DNA from 4 places in the Paenibacillus sp. V4I9 genome. Region 2 is predicted to be linked to each of the others. Evidence: riboswitches for the same ligand, from Rfam matches in the RefSeq annotation. Region 2 holds a riboswitch; each other region holds the start of a gene.
What was found. A riboswitch is a leader RNA that binds a small molecule or an ion and turns the genes downstream of it on or off. The one in region 2 is predicted to bind cobalamin.
Positions count from the first base shown of each region.

Region 1: it holds a riboswitch for cobalamin, as region 2 does, so the genes downstream of both, QFZ81_RS28025 (ABC transporter substrate-binding protein) here and QFZ81_RS06250 (energy-coupling factor ABC transporter permease) in region 2, are expected to answer to the same signal.
Region 3: it holds a riboswitch for cobalamin, as region 2 does, so the genes downstream of both, cobJ (precorrin-3B C(17)-methyltransferase) here and QFZ81_RS06250 (energy-coupling factor ABC transporter permease) in region 2, are expected to answer to the same signal.
Region 4: it holds a riboswitch for cobalamin, as region 2 does, so the genes downstream of both, QFZ81_RS16395 (CbtB-domain containing protein) here and QFZ81_RS06250 (energy-coupling factor ABC transporter permease) in region 2, are expected to answer to the same signal.

Region 1 is NZ_JAUSZE010000001.1:6,073,019-6,078,916, reverse strand. Features, by position in the region: gene QFZ81_RS28045 (Lrp/AsnC family transcriptional regulator) at 174-665, shown strand; gene QFZ81_RS28040 (aminotransferase class I/II-fold pyridoxal phosphate-dependent enzyme) at 681-1,886, shown strand; gene QFZ81_RS28035 (aspartyl-phosphate phosphatase Spo0E family protein) at 1,955-2,221, shown strand; gene QFZ81_RS28030 (type 2 periplasmic-binding domain-containing protein) at 2,283-2,810, shown strand; cobalamin riboswitch at 2,843-2,996, shown strand; gene QFZ81_RS28025 (ABC transporter substrate-binding protein) at 3,150-4,166, shown strand; gene QFZ81_RS28020 (FecCD family ABC transporter permease) at 4,168-5,205, shown strand; gene QFZ81_RS28015 (ABC transporter ATP-binding protein) at 5,211-5,898, shown strand, end outside.
Region 2 is NZ_JAUSZE010000001.1:1,284,870-1,290,767, forward strand. Features, by position in the region: gene QFZ81_RS06245 (energy-coupling factor ABC transporter substrate-binding protein) at 1-149, opposite strand, end outside; partial or broken gene QFZ81_RS06250 (energy-coupling factor ABC transporter permease) at 203-924, opposite strand; cobalamin riboswitch at 1,074-1,267, opposite strand; tRNA gene QFZ81_RS06255 (tRNA-Arg) at 1,390-1,463, opposite strand; gene QFZ81_RS06260 (hypothetical protein) at 1,621-2,538, shown strand; gene tig (trigger factor) at 2,649-3,950, shown strand; gene clpP (ATP-dependent Clp endopeptidase proteolytic subunit ClpP) at 4,150-4,740, shown strand; gene clpX (ATP-dependent protease ATP-binding subunit ClpX) at 4,753-5,898, shown strand, end outside.
Region 3 is NZ_JAUSZE010000001.1:4,542,905-4,548,802, forward strand. Features, by position in the region: gene QFZ81_RS21420 (sirohydrochlorin chelatase) at 1-28, opposite strand, end outside; gene cobJ (precorrin-3B C(17)-methyltransferase) at 48-1,742, opposite strand; cobalamin riboswitch at 1,884-2,085, opposite strand; gene QFZ81_RS21430 (hypothetical protein) at 2,128-2,358, opposite strand; gene QFZ81_RS21435 (guanylate kinase) at 2,522-3,100, shown strand; gene QFZ81_RS21440 (hypothetical protein) at 3,167-3,592, opposite strand; gene QFZ81_RS21445 (SRPBCC family protein) at 3,671-4,147, opposite strand; partial or broken gene QFZ81_RS21450 (MBL fold metallo-hydrolase) at 4,156-5,111, opposite strand; gene QFZ81_RS21455 (YjcZ family sporulation protein) at 5,465-5,560, shown strand; gene QFZ81_RS21460 (helix-turn-helix domain-containing protein) at 5,734-5,898, opposite strand, start outside.
Region 4 is NZ_JAUSZE010000001.1:3,517,826-3,523,723, forward strand. Features, by position in the region: gene QFZ81_RS16385 (DHH family phosphoesterase) at 1-1,155, opposite strand, end outside; gene QFZ81_RS16390 (nitroreductase family protein) at 1,490-2,047, shown strand; cobalamin riboswitch at 2,132-2,320, shown strand; gene QFZ81_RS16395 (CbtB-domain containing protein) at 2,497-2,694, shown strand; gene QFZ81_RS16400 (hypothetical protein) at 2,758-3,882, shown strand; gene QFZ81_RS16405 ((2Fe-2S) ferredoxin domain-containing protein) at 3,900-4,268, shown strand; gene QFZ81_RS16410 (arylamine N-acetyltransferase family protein) at 4,488-5,057, opposite strand; gene QFZ81_RS16415 (arylamine N-acetyltransferase) at 5,029-5,274, opposite strand; gene QFZ81_RS16420 (phosphotransferase family protein) at 5,315-5,898, opposite strand, start outside.

The sequences.
Region 1 (5,898 bases), 4.8 Mb from region 2:
GTAAGCAGAGGCTATTCGGAGATCCGAGTGGCCTTTTTCCTTTTTGTGGGGTGGAAATTTCGGTTATACAAAAATATTCCGCTCTAAAACAAGCTCAGTAATTGAATTAGGACAGCAATTCATTGTAAGATTAAAGGATGAACGAATCAGATTTCAGAAAGGTAGGTTTAACCATGGATGCTTTGAAGCTTAAAATTCTCGAACTACTGAAGGAAGATGCCCGCAGGAGTGCGGACTTGATCGCCACTATGCTAGGAACGGCGGAGGCCGAGGTGGCGCGAGCGATAAGCGAGATGGAAGCGGATAAGGTCATCGTCAAATACGCGACAGTAGTTAACTGGAGTAAAGTGGATGACGAAAAGGTTACCGCCCTAATTGAAGTGCAAATTACGCCGGAACGCGGACACGGGTTTGATGCTATCGCGGAACGGATCTATTTATATCCAGAAGTCAAATCGGTTTATCTCATGTCTGGCGCTTATGATTTACTTGTAGAAATTGAGGGAAGTTCCCTCAAACAAGTCGCTTCTTTCGTGTCCAACAAGCTCTCGCCGATCGATCGTGTACTTTCAACAAAGACGAATTTTATATTAAAAAAATACAAACAAGACGGCATTATATTCGAGGATCAGGAAGACGATCACCGAATGCTCGTTTCGCCGTAAAGAAGAGGGAACGCCATGATCAAAGATGAGATAACGATCCAGCAGAACAAGGTAAAATCGATGCAGGACTACCTCGCTCCTGCCGTACGTGAAATGAAGCCTTCAGGTATTCGGAAGTTTTTTGATTTAGTGAGTAACAGCAAGGAAGATATTATTTCTCTTGGTGTAGGGGAACCGGATTTCTCAACACCTTGGCATGTTCGTGAAGCAGCTGTGCATTCCTTGGAACGCGGTAGAACGAAATACACGCCAAACTCAGGTATACCTGAGCTTCGTGAAGCGATTGCCGATTACCTTCATACGTCTTTTAAAGTGAAATATGAGCCATCGAATGAAGTCCTTGTTACGGTTGGCGGCAGTGAAGCGATTGACTTAGCTCTCCGAGCTTTGATAACGCCTGGCGACGAGATTCTTATACCTGAACCTTGTTATATTTCGTATTCCCCAATCACGAGCATAAGCGGCGGCGTACCTGTTGGGATCGAGACCTTCGCGAGGGACCAGTTCAAGCTGACTGAGAAAGCACTTCGCGACGCGATTACGCCACGCTCCAAAATATTAATTCTCTGCTATCCTAGCAATCCAACAGGCGGTATTATGACCTATGAGGATTGGCTTCCGATTGCCAAAGTCATTGAAGAGAACGATCTTATTGTCATTTCCGATGAAATATATGCGGAGCTGACTTATGGTCAGAAGCACGTGAGCTTCGCTGCTATTCCAGGAATGAAAGACCGGACAATCTTAGTTAGCGGTTTCTCCAAAGCTTTTGCTATGACAGGCTGGCGGATGGGATATGCCTGCGGTCACCAGGAGCTGATTTCGGCGATGACCAAAATTCATCAATATACCGTGATGTGCGCACCAGTCATGGGTCAAGTTGCTGCTCACGAGGCGTTGACGAATGGTTTGGAAGAGAAAGATCGGATGATCGAGTCCTATAATCAGCGCAGACGTCTGATTGTAAAAGGGTTCCGAGATATTGGTCTTGAATGTCATGAGCCGCAAGGCGCTTTCTATGCATTTCCAAGTATTGTCGCTACAGGATTAACGTCAGAAGAGTTTGCGCAGCGACTATTATTTGAGTCAAAGGTTGCTGCCGTGCCTGGAGATGTGTTTGGTTTAGGTGGAGAAGGCTTCTTACGTTGTTCATATGCCTATAGTGTTTCTCAACTAAATGAAGCATTAGAGAGAATTGGAAATTTCATGAGAAAATTGTAATGTATAACGTAAATAAATATGTTCATTATTGATGAAAACTGGTATTCTTGTAGTAAGGAGGGATGAGCATGGCTTTTTTGGAATATCAACTATCAACCTATCAAAAACATTTTCAAATTCGTGAACAAGATTTCGGACAACGTTGGTTGACCAAGCGTGCGAAGAAGCAAAACTCCCTTACCTTACTAGAAGAAGAGATTCATTCTCTGCGACGCAGGTTAGAACAGATGGTTTTTGATGGGGAAGAAATGACATCTGATTCCGTCGTCGAATTAAGCACAATCCTAGACCAAAAAATAAATGAATATATGCATAATGGGAAAAAAAGTCGGTGAAAACCGACTTTTCTCGCGACTATCGATGGATTCAGATAACAAACGGAGGTACGCTCACAACATGAAAGTGAAATGGCTGTTGGTTATGATGGTGGGGCTTATGGTGATGCTTACGGGTTGCGGCGGGCCGAAGCCGGATGTATCTATATTTATAATGGGCTCTAATGGTTTTCCAAGTGAAGCGGGGGACAAGCTGGAGGCTTCTTTGAAATCCAAGGTGGGCGAGGTTCCTACAGTCAAAATCAATACATCACCTATATTCTCGATGGAAAAAATGATTGTAGAGCTGGCAGCAGGAGGCAACGGCATCTTCATTCTTGCCGAAGATCAATTCAAATCACTAAGTAATCAAGCGGGATTCGTTTCTTTGGATGATACCATCAAACCGGAAGACTATCCGGATGGCGTTATTCAAATAGCAGAAGAGGGCAAACCTGCTGAAAAGCATCTATATGGTATTCCTCTTACAGGAAACAAATGGATGAAAGAGCAAGGTTTTGAAGGAAAAGGCTTGGTGGCTTTTATTCCTCAAAATGCTCCGAAGTTGAATGAGTCGAAGCAAGTTCTCAAAGTAATTGCACAAAAGTAACAAGAAGTCTATAATCGACAAATAGATTGATAGTAAAATATGCAGCCATAGGTGCTGGTAAGCTCATTACGAAGAGATTGCCACTTAAAAGGGAAGCCCGGTTAAAGTCCGGCGCGGTCCCGCCACTGTAATCCAGGCATCAGTTGCCAGGAGAGCCAGGATACCTGCCCATGGTGCCGTTTACGACATCCTTCGAGGAAAAGGATCGCGTTAAATCAGGAAGCAACCTTAGGGGTTGCTGAGCGCCGCGATTTATCGTCCCCTTTGTTCCTTCGAGAACAAAGGGGCTTTTTTGTTAGGGTCAATCGAAATAAATTGTTTAGAGAGAGGGTTTGCCAGATGAAAAGTAATTCAGTAAAAAAAGCATTTATTCTTACAGTAGCGCTAGTAACAGCATTTAGTCTCGCAGCTTGCGGCAAAAAGGAAACGGAAATTTCTAATCCGTCTAAGCTTGGCGGGGAGGGGACGAAAGCTCCTGCTGCAACGACGGTAGCACCATCAACAGCAGCCAAAAAGACGGTCTATCCATTGAAAATAAAGGATGCTACGGGCAAGGAGTTTACCTTTGATAAAGCGCCTGAGCGTATTGCATCTGTGTCTCCGGCGGAGACTGAAGCCCTTTTTGCAATTGGGCTGGAGGCTAATATTGTTGGCGTATCTGATTTTGATGATTATCCAGAAGCGGCGAAAACGAAGCCGAAGCTTGGCAGCATAACGAAACCTAACCAAGAAGCGGTGATCGCATCTAACGCAAATGTTGTGTTTACTGGGGTTTCTATGAAATCCGATACGGTAGAAAAGCTGCGTGCTTTGAATATCAATGTGTTTAAAGTGGAGCCCAAAACGGTGGATGATGCCATTGCGAATATTCAAACATACGGAATTATTACGGATCATCAGGAGCAAGCGGAAAAAGTGGTTGCTAAGATGAAAGCGGACCGTCAAAAGGTTGTTAATGCAGTGAAAGACGTGAAGCAAGAGAACAAGAAAAAGGTATACATTGAATTTGCCCCGGGATGGACAGTTGGCAGCGGTGAATTTATGGATGAGCTTATCAAGCTATGTGGCGGGATTAACGTTGCAGGAGACGGAAAAGGCTGGTATCAAATCAGTGAAGAGAAAATTATTCAACAAAACCCAGGTGTGATTCTGTTCGCCAATGGCGTAGTTGATAGTAAGAGCAAGAAACCGCTAGAGGAAATTATCCGCACACGAAGCGGTTGGGATGCCATTGATGCCGTGAAAAATAAGCAGGTGATTGGCCTCGACCAGAACATGCTCAGTCGTCCGGGTCCAAGAATGACCGATGGGCTGCTTGAAATGGCGAAAGGCATTTATCCCGAACTGGTGAAATAAAATGAAAAGAAAATTAATGCTATGGGGAGGAGTAGGGGTCATACTCCTTCTTCTTTCTATTGTGGCGAGCTTGTCGCTGGGTACCGCTAATCTTCCGGTTCTGCAAATTGCCAGTATTCTCGCCAAGCATCTTCCTTGGCTGGGAGATCACATCGATGCCACCTGGCCGCAGTCGTCGGAACAAATTATCAATAAAGTGCGATTTCCCCGTGTATTACTCGGGATTCTTGTAGGGGCCTCACTTTCAATTGCAGGGGCAGCTTTTCAAGGTGTGCTGCGCAATCCACTTGCGGATCCTTATGCACTCGGTGTATCCTCGGGGGCTTCTGTAGGAGCCGCATTTTTAATCTATTTTGGGCTGCAAGTGGCGTGGTTTGGACAATGGTCGATTCCTATTGTTGCCTTCGTAACGGGACTTTTTTCTTTATTTCTGGTTCTTAAGCTTGCTCAGATCGAAGGGAAGCTGAAGATGGAGACCCTTATTTTATCAGGCGTGGTCATGCAGGCATTTCTAGGGGCAATCGTATCATTCATGGTGTCTATTTCCAATCAAGTCATTAATGAAATTATTTTCTGGCTAATGGGCAGCTTGGCAATGCGAGGTTGGTCGTATACATATATCATTTCACCCTATTTATTTATCGGTTTTGTCGTGCTGCTTAGCTATGCAAGGTCGTTAAATTTACTGGCTCTGGGTGAGCGGCAGGCGTCACATCTCGGTGTTAGTGTAGAGCGTACGAAGCTGATTGTACTTATTGTGGCTACATTCCTTACTGCCGCTGCGGTATCCGTTGCTGGTGTAATCGGCTTTGTCGGGCTCATCGTGCCACATTTAGTTCGATTATTGGTAGGGCCGGATTATCGCTTGATTATTCCATTGTCCGCAATTGGCGGCGGCATTTATGTCCTCTGGGCAGATACACTTGCCCGCACCCTGCTGAGTCCAACCGAAATTCCACTCGGAGTCATCACGGCATTTCTGGGTGCGCCATTTTTTGCTTATTTGCTCCATAAGGATAAGAAAACGTTAAGAGGTTGATCAAGATGATTAAAGTGGAGCACCTTTCCCGAAGCTTTAGTGAACAGCAAGTGTTGGAGGACATAAGCTTTGAAATTAAGCAGGGTGAATTTTTTGGCATTATTGGGCCAAACGGCAGCGGTAAGTCGACGTTACTCCGTCTAATATCAGGGATTGATCCTGTTAAAAACGGAAGTGTTGAACTCGATGGCCGGTTAGTATCCGCTTATTCACGGAAAGAACTGGCTAGATGGCTTGCTGTCCTTCAGCAGGATGCGCTGCCTCCAGTAGGCTTTACGGTCCGTGAAGTGGTGGAGATGGGCCGATATCCTTTTCAGAATTGGCTCGGTGAGGAGTCGGCTGATGCGGAAGGTTTAATTGAGGGTATTGTCCGGAAGCTGCACTTGGAACCGCTGATTGATCGAACAATCGAGCGCCTCAGCGGCGGTGAACGGCAGCGTGTCGCGCTTGCTAAAGTGATGGCGCAGCAGCCACGGCTGCTTATGCTGGATGAACCAACAACGTTCCTGGATATCGGATATCAAGTACAGATGATGGACTACATCAAGGAATGGCAGTGCGAATCCGAGTTGACGGTTGTAGCTGTCCTGCATGACTTGAATTTGGCTGCACAGTACTGCACGCGATTAATGGTTATACATAATGGCGAGCTAGCAGCGATAGGAACACCTGATGAAATCATTACCAGCGGAT
Region 2 (5,898 bases):
AATGGCGTATAGGAAGACTCAATACTTTGGATCAATTGTTCAGCGGCATCATCCGATCCACCAAATTCGCCTTTTGCGAAAATAAGGGGTAAGACTGCCAATAGTACAACGGCAATTAGCATCAGGGTATTCACGGTACGAGTTTTCATTGCTCAGAAGCTCCTTTCATTTTATGTTGTAGAATGGATAGCTCTTTAGGGCTTTAAGATTGTAACCAATTCCATATTAATACGGTTAAAATGCCTTCGCTAATGGCAAGAGGGATTTGCGTAATGGCAAAAATGCCGCCGAATTTCAAGAAGGATGCTATAAATCCACCTTGTTCAGCGGGGAATGCAAGAGCTAATTGGACAGAAGTAACAATGTATGTGGATAAGTCGGCAAGAGATGCCGCCAAAAATATCGACCATTTTTGTTTGCCGGTTGTTTTCATCACGGACTTATATATGAAGTAACCAACTACTGGACCGGAGAGGGCCATTGAGAAAGCATTTGCCCCGAGAGTCGTAAGTCCTCCATGAGCAAGTAAAACTGCTTGAAATAACAAACAATCGATCCTAAGACGCTCATAGGGAGCGGTCCGAACATTACAGCTCCTAAACCTGTACCTGTTGGGTGAGAACTGCTTCCGGTTACAGAAGGGATCTTCAATGCTGAAAGTACGAAGGTGAATGCACCAGCAAGGCCGAGCATAATTTTGAGCTCTGGATGTTCCTTCGTAATTTTGATAAGTGCTCGGACACCTAGAAAGAAGAACGGAAGGAAGGCTGCCCACCAGAATATAGCCCAACCTACGGGGAGAAATCCTTCCATAATGTGCATGCCGTAGACGGTTTGCGGCTCATTAATGAATAGATAGAGGGCTAACCCTATGACCACAAGTAAGAAGCTAGTAACCTTTGTCTTTCGTGTTTTTGTTTGCATGGTCTTTTTTTATTCCTCCTAATTAAAGTTTGATTATCGAACAAAAAAGACCAATCCTAATGGATTGGTCGTGGGTATGTACGAATAAACGATAAATATAAGCTAGATGTCGAAAGACTTGACGTACACCTCTCCTTTCCGCGAAGGTTTCTGGGTGCATAAATGAAGGTAGGTCTCCTGGCTCTCGGATTATCGTATTCTTTCAGCCTTCCCTGAATATGCATCAAGTGACATGATAGAAAGAAACTCCCCGAATACAGTGGCGGGACCGCTCGGGATTTGCACCCGATTCCCTGTTACCCCTTGCTTGCTACGCAAGGGCACCTCATTTATTCGAAAAAATATGTAATTGAAAAGAGTATAACACAATATGAAAGATTCGTAGCGTAGTGATTTTTTTATTTTAACAAATGTAGATAAACAAAAAAAGATCGCGATTTCTCGCGATCCTTTGCCGTACATGAACGTCCCAGGAGGGATTCGAACCCCCGACCGCACGCTTAGAAGGCGTGTGCTCTATCCAGCTGAGCTACTGAGACATAGACCTCTTCTTACCTTGCGGATGTGATCCGTTTAGCGAAGCAAGAGTTATATTATCATATAGTTTCAAGTGAAGTCAACCCTATTTTAAATGTTTATTTTGCAATCACTTTGACAATCAAGTAAACTGTCACCAGCGAGACCAAGATTTCTGAGGTGATCATCATAACGGACCCATCCATCAATAACTTAATTCTTTTTCCGAAAACAGAGCAATATTACGAAGAGGAGCTGACTCGGTTTCTAAAAACAGAGCAGTATAGTGATGCACTCCAATTGCTAACCTTTCTACTGCAATTTCCGACAGTAGACCATCACAAGACCGAACAATGGGAAGCTCTGAGGAACTGGCTGTATACCATGTTTCCGGAAACCATGTTCCCAATGACGTCTCCATTGGAAGAGGACCCAGAGGAAGAAACGGATCTTTTACGGCAGTATATACAAGAAAAGACAGCCGATGATGGCGCTTTTGCACTTAAGCTTCTGAATATGTTAAGAGACGGTACGTTGGAGCAGCAAGTCAATGCCCTTGAACAATTGGCGTTCATCGATCAATCTGACGTAAGCCAACGTGTAAAGGAGTGGCTGTGTGAGAAACCGCGGCACCCTCACATTCAATTCAAAGCTTTGCAGGCGCTTAAACAGATGGGTGAGCGTGGATTTATCGAGTTCCCCAAGAATGGGGAAAAGATCCTAGTCGAGATCGAGGAGACACCGATGTGTCCAGAGGACTTTCCATCACGCATTCGTGATATGATTCGCAGAGTCGGGGACATTAGTGAAATAAGCCAACCTGATTTTGTTTATTTTGCCAAGCAGACTTGGCAGGAATTTCTAGCCTATGCCTATGGGACATCGATCTATACAGATTTACAGAAAGCGGAAGAAGGCGCTGTTGATGTGTGGGCATCTGCCCTTCATGCTATACTTCAAGAGAAATTATTTGGCTCGGTGAATCGTGAAGAATTACTAGACAATTACGGGATTGTTGATTCCATGAAGCTTCAGTGGAAGCGAGCTAACCTTGTGCTGCAAGCGTTTGTGAAGCAGTTTAATCCAGACCCATCATAAGGTAAGAAAGGCTGCCTTGAAATGAAAATCTTATATGGTATAATAGAATGGTTGTAATGAGCGTAACGTGAAAATATGTCATCGTACATTTTTGGAGGGGAAAGCATAAAATGAAAGCAAGTTGGGAAAAAATAGAGAAGAACGTAGGCGTTCTTGAAGTGGAAGTTGGCGCAGAGCGCGTCGCAGATGCTTTGGATAAAGCATTTAAAAAGGTATCCGCGAAAGTAAATGTTCCAGGTTTCCGTAAAGGGAAAGTACCTCGTTCTATCTTTGAAGCTAAATTTGGTGTAGAAAGCTTGTATCAAGATGCTTTAGATATCATTTTGCCAGAAGTTTATGTGGAAGCAATTGAAGAGGTTAAAATCGAGCCTGTCGATCGTCCTGAAGTAGACGTTGAGCAATTCGGCAAAGGACAAGTACTGAAGTTCAAAGCTAAAGTAACTGTTAAGCCTGAAGTAACACTTGGCGAGTACAAAGGTATCGAAGTTGAAGCGGTAAGCGCAGATGTTACGGATGAAGAATTGAATGAAGAGCTTACACGTTTGCAACAGCGTCATGCTGAATTGGTTGTCCTTGAAGAAGGACAAGCAGCAAATGGTGACGTCGTTGTCCTTGATTTCGAAGGATTCGTTGATGGAGAAGCGTTCGAAGGCGGTAAAGCGGAGAAGTATTCCCTTGAGCTTGGTTCCAACTCCTTCATTCCAGGTTTCGAAGAGCAGCTCGTAGGTCTTGGTAAAGGCGAAGAGAAAGAAGTTAGCGTTAGCTTCCCTGAAAACTACCACTCCGAAGATCTGAAAGGCAAAGCAGCTGTGTTTAAAGTGCTGATTCACGACATTAAACGCAAAAATTTGCCAGAGCTTGATGATGAATTTGCAAAAGATGTGAGTGAGTACGATACACTTGTAGAGTACAAAGAAGAACTAAAAAAACGTCTTCAAGAGCGCAAAGAAAAAGATTCAGAGGCTGCTCTGGAAACAGCTGTTGTTGAAAAAGCTGCAGCTAACGCTGAAGTTGAAATTCCAGCTTCCATGGTAGAAGCAGAGCTAGATGTTATGGTGAAGGAATTCGAAAGACGTCTTCGCTCCCAAGGCATGACACTTGAGATCTACTTCCAGTTCTCCGGTCAAAACGAGAGCGTGCTGAAAGAACAAATGAGAGAAGATGCTGATAAGCGTGTTCGTAACAACCTTGTTCTTGAAGCCATCGCAGCTGCAGAAAAAATCACAGTTTCCGATGAGGAAGTTGACACGGAGCTTGAGAAATATGCACAATCCTACCAAAAAACAACGGCAGAACTTCGTGAACTGTTTGCTTCTAACGGCAGCCTAGAAGGTCTGAGCAACGATCTTGTGATTAGAAAAACGGTTGATTTCTTGCTTGAAAATAGCAAGCATGTTTCCGCAGCAGTATAAATAAGGTAAGTAAAGGCACGTACGTAAGCAACGTGCCTTTCTTTTACCCTATTTTAGCCCCCAAACTGCCCAAGACCATAAGAAATACCCTCATACATAGCAGTTCTCTGAAAAAATGACTTTGCTGTTCAAACGTGTTAAACTGTATCTGAATCTCAATTGAGAGAACTTGGCTATTGCCGCAAAAGGAGTTGGTACAATGAGTCTTATTCCTATGGTTGTTGAACAAGAGGCTCGTGGGGAACGTTCTTACGATATCTACTCGCGTTTATTAAAGGACCGCATTATCTTCATTGGGAGCGCTATTGATGACGATGTGGCTAATTTGGTCATTGCCCAGCTGCTCTTTTTATCAGCTCAGGATCCCGATAAGGATATCCACTTATATATCAATTCACCAGGTGGATCTGTAACAGCTGGAATGGGTATCTTCGATACCATGCAGTTTATTAAACCAGATGTATCTACGATTTGTGTGGGTATGGCTGCAAGTATGGGCTCTCTGCTATTAACCGCAGGTGCCAAAGGTAAGCGATACGCGCTGCCGAATGCAGAAGTCATGATTCACCAACCGCTCGGCGGTGTAAGAGGTCAAGCAACCGATATCAAAATCCACGCGGATTGGATTATCAAAACGAAACAAAAACTCAACCAGATCTATGTGGACCGTACGGGACAGCCGCTTGAAAAGATCGAAAGAGACACCGACCGGGATAACTTTATGAGCGCTTATGAAGCGAAGACATACGGGTTAATCGACGAGGTTATCACTCGAAACGACTTGAAATAAAGGAGTGATCCCATGTTTAAATTTAACGATGAAAAAGGCCAACTCAAATGTTCCTTTTGTGGAAAATCCCAAGACCAAGTTCGCAAACTTGTTGCAGGTCCGGGAGTTTACATTTGTGATGAATGTATAGAGCTTTGCACGGAGATTGTGGAAGAAGAATTAGGGCATGAAGAAGAGCTAGATCTGAAAGATGTTCCGAAACCAAAGGAAATTCGCAATATTTTGGATCAGTACGTGATCGGGCAGGATCAAGCGAAAAAATCGCTGGCTGTAGCGGTTTATAACCACTATAAGCGTATTAATTCGCAAAACAAATTGGAAGATGTTGAGCTTCAAAAAAGTAACATCGTGCTACTAGGACCTACAGGAAGCGGTAAAACGTTGCTAGCGCAAACGCTTGCCAAAATTCTGAATGTTCCTTTTGCAATCGCGGATGCCACTTCATTAACAGAAGCTGGTTATGTGGGCGAAGACGTCGAGAATATTTTGCTCAAGCTGATTCAAGCTGCAGATTATGATGTAGAAAAAGCCGAACGCGGCATTATCTATATTGACGAGATCGATAAAGTGGCACGTAAATCCGAGAACCCGTCTATTACTAGAGACGTTTCCGGCGAAGGTGTTCAACAAGCTTTACTCAAAATTCTTGAAGGTACAGTTGCCTCTGTTCCTCCTCAAGGTGGACGTAAGCATCCGCATCAAGAATTCATTCAAATTGATACAACCAACATTCTGTTTATTTGCGGCGGGGCTTTTGATGGCCTTGAGCAAATTATCAAACGCAGAATCGGTAAAAAAGTGATTGGCTTTAGCACGGATGGTGCAAAAGTTGATTTGAAACCAGGCGAGTACTTATCCATGGTGCTTCCGGAAGATCTCTTACGATTCGGTTTAATCCCGGAATTCGTTGGTCGTTTACCGGTCATCTCTACACTAGAGCCGCTGGATGAACCAGCCCTTGTGCGTATTCTTTCGGAGCCTAAAAATGCGCTCGTGAAGCAATACCAGAAGATGCTTGAGATGGATAATGTCTCACTCGAATTTGACGCAGAGGCGCTTGATGCCATTGCCAAAGAAGCAATCAAACGTAATACTGGCGCGCGCGGCCTGAGAGCTATTATTGAAAGCATTATGCTTGATGTGATGTTCGAGGTCCCT
Region 3 (5,898 bases), 3.3 Mb from region 2:
CATGACCTACAAATAAAACAGCATTCATCCTTTATTTCCCCCTAATTCTAATCGCCGCAAATGGCATTTTCGATGACGATACCTACCATTTCTTGATGGCGGTAACCTTCAATTTCTTTGACACGCTTGAAAAATTTATGAAACCGTTCGTTCGGATGTCCTTCTTTTTGGTATCGTTCCACGATCCTGCCAACTAATTCAACAAGCTCCGCAGGTTCAATTCCTTCTGCAACAGGCTGAGCCGCATGTGCATTTCGACCTACTGTTTTTCCGCCAAGAAATAGATCAAATTTCTCTTTGCGGTAGACGATGCCGATATCTTGCTGAACAGCCCCATAACAAGCCATTCCACACCCGTTGAAGCCAATTTTCAACTCTTTAGGTACTTCTAGATTGCCAATTCGATGATGGATTGCTTCCGCATAAGGAATAGATTCACCTTTTTCCAAATTACAAAAATCGCATGCTTTGATTTGGGCAACATCACCAATCGGTGATAATAATAAACCAAGTGCACTTAGTTCGGATGTAATCTGGTTAGGGTTATTGGTTTGCACACGAACAATCAGTTGATGATGTGGCGAATATTCAATATCTCCACGATCTCCAACAATCTCGCCTAACGCACACAGTTGGGCTGCTGTTAATTTTTTATTCGCGATACCGGGGCTTACTGCAAACTCAAAGATAGATTGGGTCGCAGTCAGCTTATTGTCAAATTCAAAAGGCACCTCTTCATTCCCTTTGGATACTAGCTGCAAGGCTTCCATTGCAAGCTGTAAGGAGTTACTAGGTGACAAATTCGGCGATGACTTCAGCTGGGAAGGTTCTTTAATTTCAGTAACCTCATCCTCCAAGAGTTCATCTTCTTCATCGAACTCCTCCATGGATTCATCCCAATCCTGCTCATCAAATTGTTCCAAAGCCCAGGGCTCTGCCTCGGATTTCAACCTTTGATGTGGCTTGAGCGGTTGTGTTTCAGCACCTAATGTGTATTTCCGTTGATAACCGCGTGGTGTAATCATGAGTCCGTCATACAGCTTGGTTGCGGAATTACCAATAATAATTGTCGTTAACATGCCAATATCATGATTCAGCATATCAGCAAGCGTCGTCACAACAACATGTTGACGATCTCGATACGCACTTTTGACAATCCCAACAGGCGTTAAAGGAGAACGATACTTAAGAAGGATACGCTGAGTCTCAACAATCTGTCTGGTCCGTCTACCACTTCGCGGGTTATAGAGAGCAATGACGAAATCAGCCATCCCTGCTGCCTCAACCCGCTTCGCAATCAGCTCCCATGGCGTAAGATGATCACTTAAGCTGATGGTGCATGAATCATGCATAATTGGAGCACCTAGCAGAGATCCAGCCGAATGAACAGCTGAAATGCCAGGAATCACTTCCACTTGAACGCCTTCCTCACGCGTCCAGCCTTGTTCCATCAATACCTCATAGACAAGACCGGCCATTCCATACACACCGGCGTCTCCACTGGAAATAACGGCAACTTTCTTCCCCTGCTTCGCTTGCCGCACAGCCTCTTGCGCACGACTCACTTCTTCCGTCATGCCTGTTCGAACTACTTGCTGATCGGTTAATAGACCTGCTATAAGATCCACATAGGTGTTATATCCGATGATAACTTCACTTTCCCCAATTGCTTCCCGTGCACGCTTCGTAATATGTTCAAAACTCCCCGGTCCAAAGCCGATAATGAGCAGTTTTCCTGACAATTTGTATCACCCTTCCCCGTAATTACACAAACAAAAAAAGCATCCCTAACATAAGTCATGTTAGAAATGCTTGGTAAATTACTACAGTTAACAAAACCAGAAGTAACCGCTCTCTAACACTCCCTAATTCCTCGTAGGGTTATTGTGTTGTTGAATTAGGCAGGTCTCCTGACTTCATCATCCCCTTGCGCCTTCCCAGGTTGTTACCCAGTGGCATGTTGCAAGGAGTTACCGTAATAAACGGCGATTTTCACAGTGGCGGGTCCGTGCCGGTATTTCACCGGTCTTCCCTTTTAACCATACATCCGAATGGAAATATGGCACCTAATTCCAATGATATGCAATTACGATCATCCTACCATCTATTGATAGGGTTGTCACGTATTTATTCATAGATGGCTTGATAGAGTCCTTCCATCAAACTCTGGTAACTGCTTGGATTATAGGTCATTTCTGCAAAAGAAACTTGAATGACCTTATTGATCGTTTTAACGATAAAAAAACTATCCTCCCCACGCTCCGGGTCAATATAGGTATAGCACTCTAAGTGATTGCTTCCCGTTTTTTGACGTAAAAATTCCGTTGCTTCCGCACTTAAATTCGCATATTTAGGCATAGTTAGGTTCCTTTCCATTTAAACGAAGTGATGCTATCTATTATAGCGTATTTTTACCCTTTGATTCCTATTAAACGAGAAAGTATTTCTTTAATTTTCAGAATTTTCGTACTATAATGAATCTATCAAGATATCGCTTTCATTATATGAAGGAGGAATTGATATGAGCAGTCATGAAACGAATGGATTGGTGTTTGTCTTTACTGGCACTAGCGGTTCTGGTCGTAAAACAATTGCCCATCACATTGCCAAAGAGCTTGGTTTCTCATCTGTCGTCTCCTACACAACTCGAACACCTAGACCCAAAGAAATCAACGGGAAGGATTATAACTTCATCTCACGCAAAGTGTTCATCGATTGTGACATTGCAGGTGAATTTTTTCAAACTGTTGAAATTGACGGGAATTTCTATGGTATTAAGAAAGCGGACATCGATGAAGCGCTTCGCAAAGACGGACTTATCTATGTCATTGTGAATCGTTATGCAGCTAACCGTTTCAAGTATACATTTGGAGAAAGAGCTATCCGCTTGTTCATCTATGTCAACAAACAAACGATCATGGAACGCATGCTTGCTCGTAACACGCCAACAGACGTCATAGACCACTACATGAACCACTACATAGAGGAAGTCTCCTACCGCAAGGATTGTGAACATGTTTTTGAGAATATGAATTTACAAGAAACGATCGACAAAGTGAAGGCAACCATGCTCGCCTATATGCCAACTACAACCAGTTAAGTGTGCTATTAACGCCAAGAGACCCGGTGATCGACATCACCGAGTCTCTTTTTTACGATCCAACATTCATTTTAATGGGGCTTTTTTCCTCTTCAAGGCCAAGAATCCGCCTAATAGTGAGACCGGCACGATGACAACAAAGCCAATCAACTCATACCATAACGGAATGCTATGATTGGTTAACATGGAATCAAATCCGATTGCAGCGCCGATGACACCAATAATGGCCGAATTGAAATATTCGGCACGCTTCGCAACCTTAGCGGCGATGAATCCGCCAAGAAACGACCAGAACAATCCAATTACCAGAAGCAAAAGTAATAGGCCTACATTCGAATATATAACACTTACATCCTGCTCATCCACTGGGCGATTAGCAAAATAGATACCGCCAATTAACGAAGTCGATATCAAAGTCCCCAAGTTATCAACCGCTATACCAAGCAGTACACCCAGAAAATGAAATTTTCGTTCACTTTTTTGTTCAACCATAGATTCTTCTTCTCTCCTGATCACTTCGATCTACCAGCCTTATCCATAATACCATGTGGGAGTCTTAGTATCCAGTTCTTACCTAGCAGACCTGATAGACTGGGCTATCTCTTCAGCAACCTTCTTCACATAGTTATTACGCTTTTCAAGAAACTGAGTCATATATTTTGCTAAAAACAAGTGATCAACAAGCTTCCCCAATCCTCCAAAAGGTGAGGTGTAATCGAACGTATCCACCATCAAAGTGCCTTGCTCTACAGTTACAAACTCATGTGTATGACGAAATCGCTTGAATGCCCCTCTTACCATTTCATCTACAAAGTAATGCGGCTTATCCATCTCAGTAATCTGGGCAGTCAATTGCTGCTTAATACCTAAATGATAAGCTTCCCAAGTCACTGTTTCTCCACGCTCAATCAGCCCCTGTGTCCTACCTGTTATCGCTCTCTCCTTCGTATGGGAGGTTGATTCCGCATGGATATCTATACTTCTTGCCAAATCAAAACACACCTCGATAGGTGCATGAATAAGTAACTTCTGTCGTATAGTTGGCATTGACTCCTCTACTTCCACCAAGTGTCTATCGGATAATCTGCGGCATTCACGATGACAGTTTGACCTATTTTTGGTGTGACAATTGACACTTTGTTAGCATGTGCTGCCCTTGTGGCACGCTCTACCGGTTCTGTCCAGTCATGTAAAGCCAGCGTGAATGCTCCCCAATGTATCGGAATTATCAGCTTCCCTTTCACATCCAAATGGGCTTGGACTGTTTCTTCCGGCATCATATGAATATCAGACCAGCGATCATCGTATTGTCCGCACTCCATCAGAGTAAGATCGAACGGACCATATTTAAGCCCAATTTCTTTGAAATGGGAGGAATACCCACTATCACCACTGAAGAAGATGCTGGACTGCTTTCCTTTGATCACCCACGAACACCATAAGGTAGCACCACGATCCGTCATACTTCCCCCGAAAAGTGTGTAGCTGGCGTACAAGCCAACGTTAAACCTTCAAACGTAAACTCATCCCACCAGTCATACTCTTCGATCTTCTCAGGCTGCACACCCCATCTGATCAGATGACCGCCAACCCCAAGCGGGACAAAAAACTTGTTCACTTTATGCTTAATCTTCATGATTGATCCATAATCCAAATGATCATAATGGTCATGTGACAAAATAACGGCATCAATCACGGGCAGCTGCGCAATTTCAAAAGGCAATCCACCGCTATACCTTCCCTTCCCGAACCATGGAAACGGCGAAGGAGCTTTCCCGAACATGGGATCTAATAAAAGGGCTTTTCCATCGATCGTTAGTAAGGAAGCCGAATGACCAAACCAAGTCACTTTCGTTTCCAGATCCTTGGTCAAATTGGGGGTTTCCATCTCTAATTGCGTCTTTGGACGTCGATTCGGACTGCTTTTCGCAAAATCGAGCAAGATCCCCATTGTATTCCTCAAGCCCATATTCATCATGGTAGGAACAGGGTTTTCGAATTTCCCATTCAAATACTGAGAGGATCGCGAGAAAGACTGTGCCTTCTCCTTCGAGGGTCTCCGTCCGAAAACAGGGTAAACATTCACAAAAAGAACAATAACACACACAATTCCCACTACGAAACTCGTCAATATAAGTAACAACTTCTATGCCGCCTCCAAGCTTAAACTTATAGGAATAGTCTTTTTATGACTAGATGTATTAACGTAAATCCGCATCGTATGGTTCCAAGATTTGATTAACAACCGATTTTTTTTCAAAAATAGGGACAATAGCACAATCAGTCGATTCGCCCAAACATTCCTCAAAAATAGTCATAAGCTATCTCGAAACACAAACCAATATCAGTTGGAGGTTGATTCGGATGAGTTGTGGAACTGGCGTAGGTTATACTTCTTCAGCAGCAATCTTGGTACTGTTCATTTTACTGGTTATCATCACTAGCGCTTTTGTTTGGTAATTTAGAAAACAAATACAGAAGGGCTACCTATCCTCATAGGTAGTCTTTCTGACATTCCCCCGTTCCCGCCATGGTTCATATTAACAAAGAAAAGTTCATTGTATGTTTTAAATAAACTAAAAAGAACGCTCTGAATAAGAGCGCCCTCTTTTTGATATATAGGATTACAACCATCAATTTAATACGTTCGACTCGATCGTGACCAATTCATACAAATCATTCACATCACACCCCAGAGTGTCAGCGATAGATATAGCAGACTTAAGCGGCATGATTCTTTTGTTTTCAACAAAGTCGGTTATCCGCTCTGGCTTATAAAGCAAAGTTCGAGCGAGTTC
Region 4 (5,898 bases), 2.2 Mb from region 2:
CATTAGGAATGAAACATACGTTTCGTCTCGAACTAACCAAGCTGCATAATCCCTTTTTACATATCGCTCTGCTTCTTCGAAAGTAGAAAAATGTTGGTTGGATTCGACCCCATCCACATCGACTTCCCATCTGTCTCCCGAAGGAAAAATAAACACTTGTTGTTCATTTCTATTCTCATAAAGTGATCCATAAACTGAATTTTTCATGTTAAATGTATTTTTATTCGCATCCGCGCGAATGGGTTCCATCGGGAATGGTTTAGCTACGTACCACTGATAGGCTTCTTCTGTCATAGAGCAACCGGAAGCTTTAGCATGGCCTCCTCCTCCATAAATACCCGCAATTTCCGAGACGTCGATGTGTTCGTGAATCGTTCGAAAGCTTATCTTTTTACCGCCCATATTCATGATTGCGATGTAATCCAGATGAGGATTTTCTTTGCCCAACTCGTTTCCAAGTTCAGAATGATAAGATTCCGCATGAACGATGCCTACATGGTGATCATCTATTCGGGAGTGGATAATTTCTCTCTTTTTTCTGCGGACATAGCGTTCGATTTTTTCTTCTTCCATATCCAAAATTTTTTCTTCAAAGGGATCGAATGCAAAGTTCTCGCCTTGCTGAATGCGAGCCACCATTTTTTCCTCGAATTCTTCGATGGAAATTAGATAGAAGAGATCATTTAATCGCTTGGCATTGTTGTATTCATTCTGTTCCCATTCCCATGTATCATACTGACGGACCATTTCCACGAATTCATCTAAACCCTTCATTGGCTTCAACAAACCATTCTGGATCAGATACTCATAAAATAGAGAAGTTGCAGATGCGAGCTTTCCATTTTCATACGCAATCTGTACCATTCCCCACGGATACTTGTTTAAATGAAGCGAAGTTTTATGATGATCAATAAGTTTAACTTTTCCTCCCGATTTCACAAACTCGTTAAGTCCCTGTTCATTCGTTTCATCCACGGATAAGTCAGTGATAAACAAATAGCTCTTTTTTCTTGATTTTTCTAAAAAGCGTATTACTTGTAGATTCAAGCCTCCGACAGAGTTATAACGGATTTCTACCTTTTCACCAAATGCTAATCGAGCTATTATACCGCAACCTACTCCATCCAGATCATTATGAGTATACAAATGATACAAGGGCACATCCTCCTGTTAATGATTTCCATTATGGTACCCTTAAACAAGTCACTTTATTCGGAGAATAACCCCGACAATTATAATCAATCCTCCGATCAATCTTGCGAAAAAGACAAGAACTTAGATCCTAAAAAGACCGCCGACAAGGGCGGTCTTCAAAGTTATTATTGTCGTGTTTTCCGTTACTTTTTTTCCTATCAAATATTCAGATTAAATATTGAGATTCAAGAGTCGTAGCGATTTTTTTGTTGCAATCAAAATGAAAGCAAATTACAATTCAAAAATAATAATGATTATCAATGCAAACTAACAAACGAATGGAGTGTGCCGTTAATTGAGTATTCTAGAGGTACTAAAAGCCAGAAAAGCAATTCGAAAATACAATCCACGTGAAGTCGAAGAGGAGAAAATCTTGAAATTACTGGAATCTGCCACATGGGCTCCTAATGATAGATTACGTGAGCCATGGCATTTTTACATCATACGTGAAGAAGCAAAACAACAGTATGAAAAAATCGCCTTCGATTTTTTAACTGAAAGATTCCCCTCAAAACCTAATCTAGTTCAAGAATCAATGAGTGTGATACAGAGCACCCCCCTTCTCGTCGTTGTAACCTCGGATATCATCCCAGATGATGTAGACTCTTCCGAAGATAACGAATATGCCGTTGCATGCGCAATACATTCGATGTGGCTTATGGCAAGTGAGCTTGAATTGGGATTGGTATGGCGGACGCGCGGCGTTGGACTCATTCGTGATGAACGGTTATTTCGGTTTATCGGTTCGCCAGAAAACAAGAAGATCATCGGAACCCTTTTTGTCGGTTATCCGGAATCCGAAACACCTCGAACAACTCGTACCTCTTTTTCAAACAAAACTACGTGGCTATGAAAAATTGGGGATATTTCCTCGGTTGACTAATTAACTATTGACTTTCACCCATATATAGGATTAAATTCATCATAGTTAGAACAATATAGTATAAACATTCTAGGTGCCCTTGTGAGAGCAAGGGGTAACAGGGAATCGGGTGAAAATCCCGAGCGGACCCGCCACTGTAAAACAGAGATCTCTTTCATACTGCCACTCAATCATACTTTTGGGGAAGGCGAAAGAGAGCGTTAATCTGTGAGCCAGGAGACCTACCTAGTTTGAACACCATCATACATAGCCTTCGTGGAATAAGGTTCGGTGTAAGAAGAGGTCCCTGTTATTTTCTACAGGATGAATTTCTCGTAATTTCTTACCCCAACCTATTAGGTTGGGGTTTTCATTTTTCTATGAAAAATTTAGCCATACGGGGGATATGTTTTGAAAAATCTTTCAGAGGAGGTGAAACAATGAATATCGCAATTCAAAGACTTACTTCTATATCAATTGGACAAAATGTCGCCAAAATAATGTTTGTTTTACAGTGGATTTTGCTTCTTTCTTGGATTCCATTGACCTTGTACGGATTATTCTTCACACCGATTATGTCGTTACATGATGCTGTTCATCCTGCACGTCACAGTGTCACCATAGTACCTTGTCACTAACGTAATCACCTCTCCCCCGTGTGGCTAAATTTTTCAAAGACTATTATTTCAAGGAGGACAATAATGAAGTTCGATCTATTACGTTTTCTGATGCTGCTCATCTTACCTGTACTTATACTAGGTACTTTTGTATTTGGAGTTGCAATCTACGAAAGTTATGAAGAAAAAGGGGATTATTTAGTACCACAAAATCCAGTTGCACATGAACCAGCCAAATTCTCATATCAACTTACCAATCCTGTAACCAAGGAACCCTTAAATAACGCTAATGTCCAATTAGAAATTGTTAAAACGAAGGCAACAAATCCTTGGTTCAATGTGGGTTACTTACGTGATGATAATGAAGGAACTGGGCTTGTTTATAAAATGGATTCGATTTTGTATGACGGAAAACTTGAGATTGAGTCTATTTTTTGGGACGCTGGTTCATACGAAGCAAAAATAAAAGCAACATCAAATGAAATAGAAAAACCAATTGAAATTACCTTACCCATTAAAGTAGATGTGCCTCTTGGGCAAATCGTACGAACAATCGTTTTGTTCATAGCAATCTTTTTGTTAGCAATGCTCAGTGGAATTTTTGCTAAACGATTGGAAAATCCATTTAAAAAACAATCACAATATAAAAACCGTTATTCATCGTCAGCCGCAGCGTTACTCTTAATTGCAAGTTTATTAGTTGCTGGTACCCTTTCCTCAACTTCATTGGCGCACGAAGCGACTTCGGCCAATCATATTATGGTAGTTGAAAAAAATGGAGTTAAAGCTGAATTAAAGTTAAACCCTATGGATCCTGTTCAAAAGGGAGAACCCGCTCATTTTAATGTTACTTTTCAAGATTCAAAGACCGGTCAATACATCCAAGGGATGGATACTTCCCTATCGCTTTATCACGAGGACGATAACATAACTATGTTTTCAAATCGGACGCAGATTCAAGATGGAAAGTTAGATTTTGACTATGCTTTTCCAGATACAGCTAATTTCCATCTTAACTTTCACGCTTCACCCAATGGACAAAAATCAACTCTGACAGCGCCTTTGGATGGTGTATTCGCGTTTGAAGTTCCCCCCGTACAACCAAACTTATCGGCACAATTAAGAGCTGGGACATTAATGCTAATTGTTTTGATATTGGGTTTTGTTTTGGGGTTAGTTGGTACAAAAAGAAAACCATCCTTTGCATAAGAAGGGACGGGAATTAATTGCAGAATCTGAACACAAAATTTCAAGTTTTAGGACAAGTTTTAATTTGTGCTAATGGATGTTGCTGCGGTCAAACGAACTTGGGAGCTGCCGAAGTCCCCGTTGAATGGCTAAAAATCAATTGGAAAAATGATAAACTATCAAAAAAAATGCAGCTCTCATTTACGGGTTGTTTAGGACCTTGCGATGTAACGAATGTGGTTTGTATCCTAGGTCCTACAAAGCAATATTGGTTTGGCGGTATGACTGCACAGAATCATTATGAGACTTTGTATGAATGGTGTAAGTCTTCTGTTGATACAGGTTACTTCCTCCCACTTCCAGAACTTTTGGAAGCACGTATATTTGAACGTTTTATAAGTTTATAACTTATTGATAAGCTTATGTGCCTTAAAAGGATACATAAGCTTATTTCTTGATAATAAGGAATTACAGATATGCATAGCCAGCCTGGATGTTACCGTATCCGGTACCCATTCGTCCACTTCTAAGAGCGGTACTGGAACATACACTATTTCGGGTAACACAATGATTCTCAAGCGCGCCTACTGAACGAAAATCAAAAAGAGCCGCATCAACACGGCTTCTCATAGTTCTTGAAATCCAAAATGCTGTCTTGCTAGCTCTTTGAATTTATCGTTGTCAATCTGTTCTTTTTTCGATTTCCCATTAATCCATTGTGTGAAAGAAGTATCGGTTAACGTTACATTTCCATCGCTTGTAAGTTGGGTAATCAGTGGGGTTTTGTTGAATCGTGATTCTTTGTGCTGGACTATGATTCCTTGGACTTCATTCAATTCAGATAAATTCTCTAATGGTCGTTTAATATCAAAAGCACACCCTATTTTCCACTCTGTATCTTTATATTTTAGTTTCATTTCAAGAATATAGTCCCCATAATCACTTTCCATTGCTTTGGCTCGAAATTCTCCATTCACAGAGGAGGTAGTTTCTCCATTTAGCGGCACAGGTTTTAGTGGTAGGTTTCCACCAAATCCGGTATCAACCAAGTACGTATGACCTTCATGCTGCACTAGAATAGTAACATGAGTTCTTCCAAGTTTTGACCAGTCCTTCGTTGCATAATTGTATACTTCTCCACGAACTAACGCTGCATTAAACCCATTTTCAATTAAGAAAAAAATAAAGCAGAGGATTCAATTGATAGCATAGACCACCTTCATTTTTTACGAGCATTTTGGTAATCAAATCCTCTTTTGTTATAGCACTTGTTTTATTTGAAATGATACTTAAATTTTCAAAAGGAAGGGCTGTTGCTGTTTTCCTAAGAATGATATCTAATGTTTCAAATGTAAGTTTTTGATTCTCTGGAATGTCAATTCTTTTACGAAATAATCCATTCAACTCATCCAAAAGATTTCCCTCCATGTTTTTGATTCAAAGCTTAATTATCTCAGAGAATGTAGGTCATCAATTGCTTGGCGTGGCGTCTCATATCTTCAGGACGTTGCCTGAAAGCGCTGTAGGCGATATGGTCGAGGCTGATGTGGATGAGACAGGAGAGAAGACGCTCTTCTGATTGTGTAGGCCGTCCCCCATGTTTGTCCCAGTGATTATCTAGAATTTCCTGCAAGTCAATCTCTTGCCATTCCGGAAACCAAGGCCACCAATAAAGAAACAAAGCGTTATCGTAAAGAGGATCACCATAGAACGCATTTCCCCAGTCGATTACCCCCGTTAACCTCCCTCCGTCCACCAGCACGTTTCGATTCAAGAGGTCGTTGTGGACGATTCCTCGATTCTCTGGAAGCTGTGTCACGAACTGACGCAGCCTTTCTACTCCAGCATCGAATACCAGTGCCTCCTGAGGCGAATCGTCAAGTCGCTCGCGCCAGCCCGCTAGTCGATCCCTGGGTTCAGCTACAGAGAGAAGCTCATCCCCCCAACTCAGACCAGTTCCATCTGGACGCCAAAGGCCAACCCCCTCTGTGTCTGTGAGGTCAAGTTTCTGAAGTTCATAGAGTGCGTCAAACAATT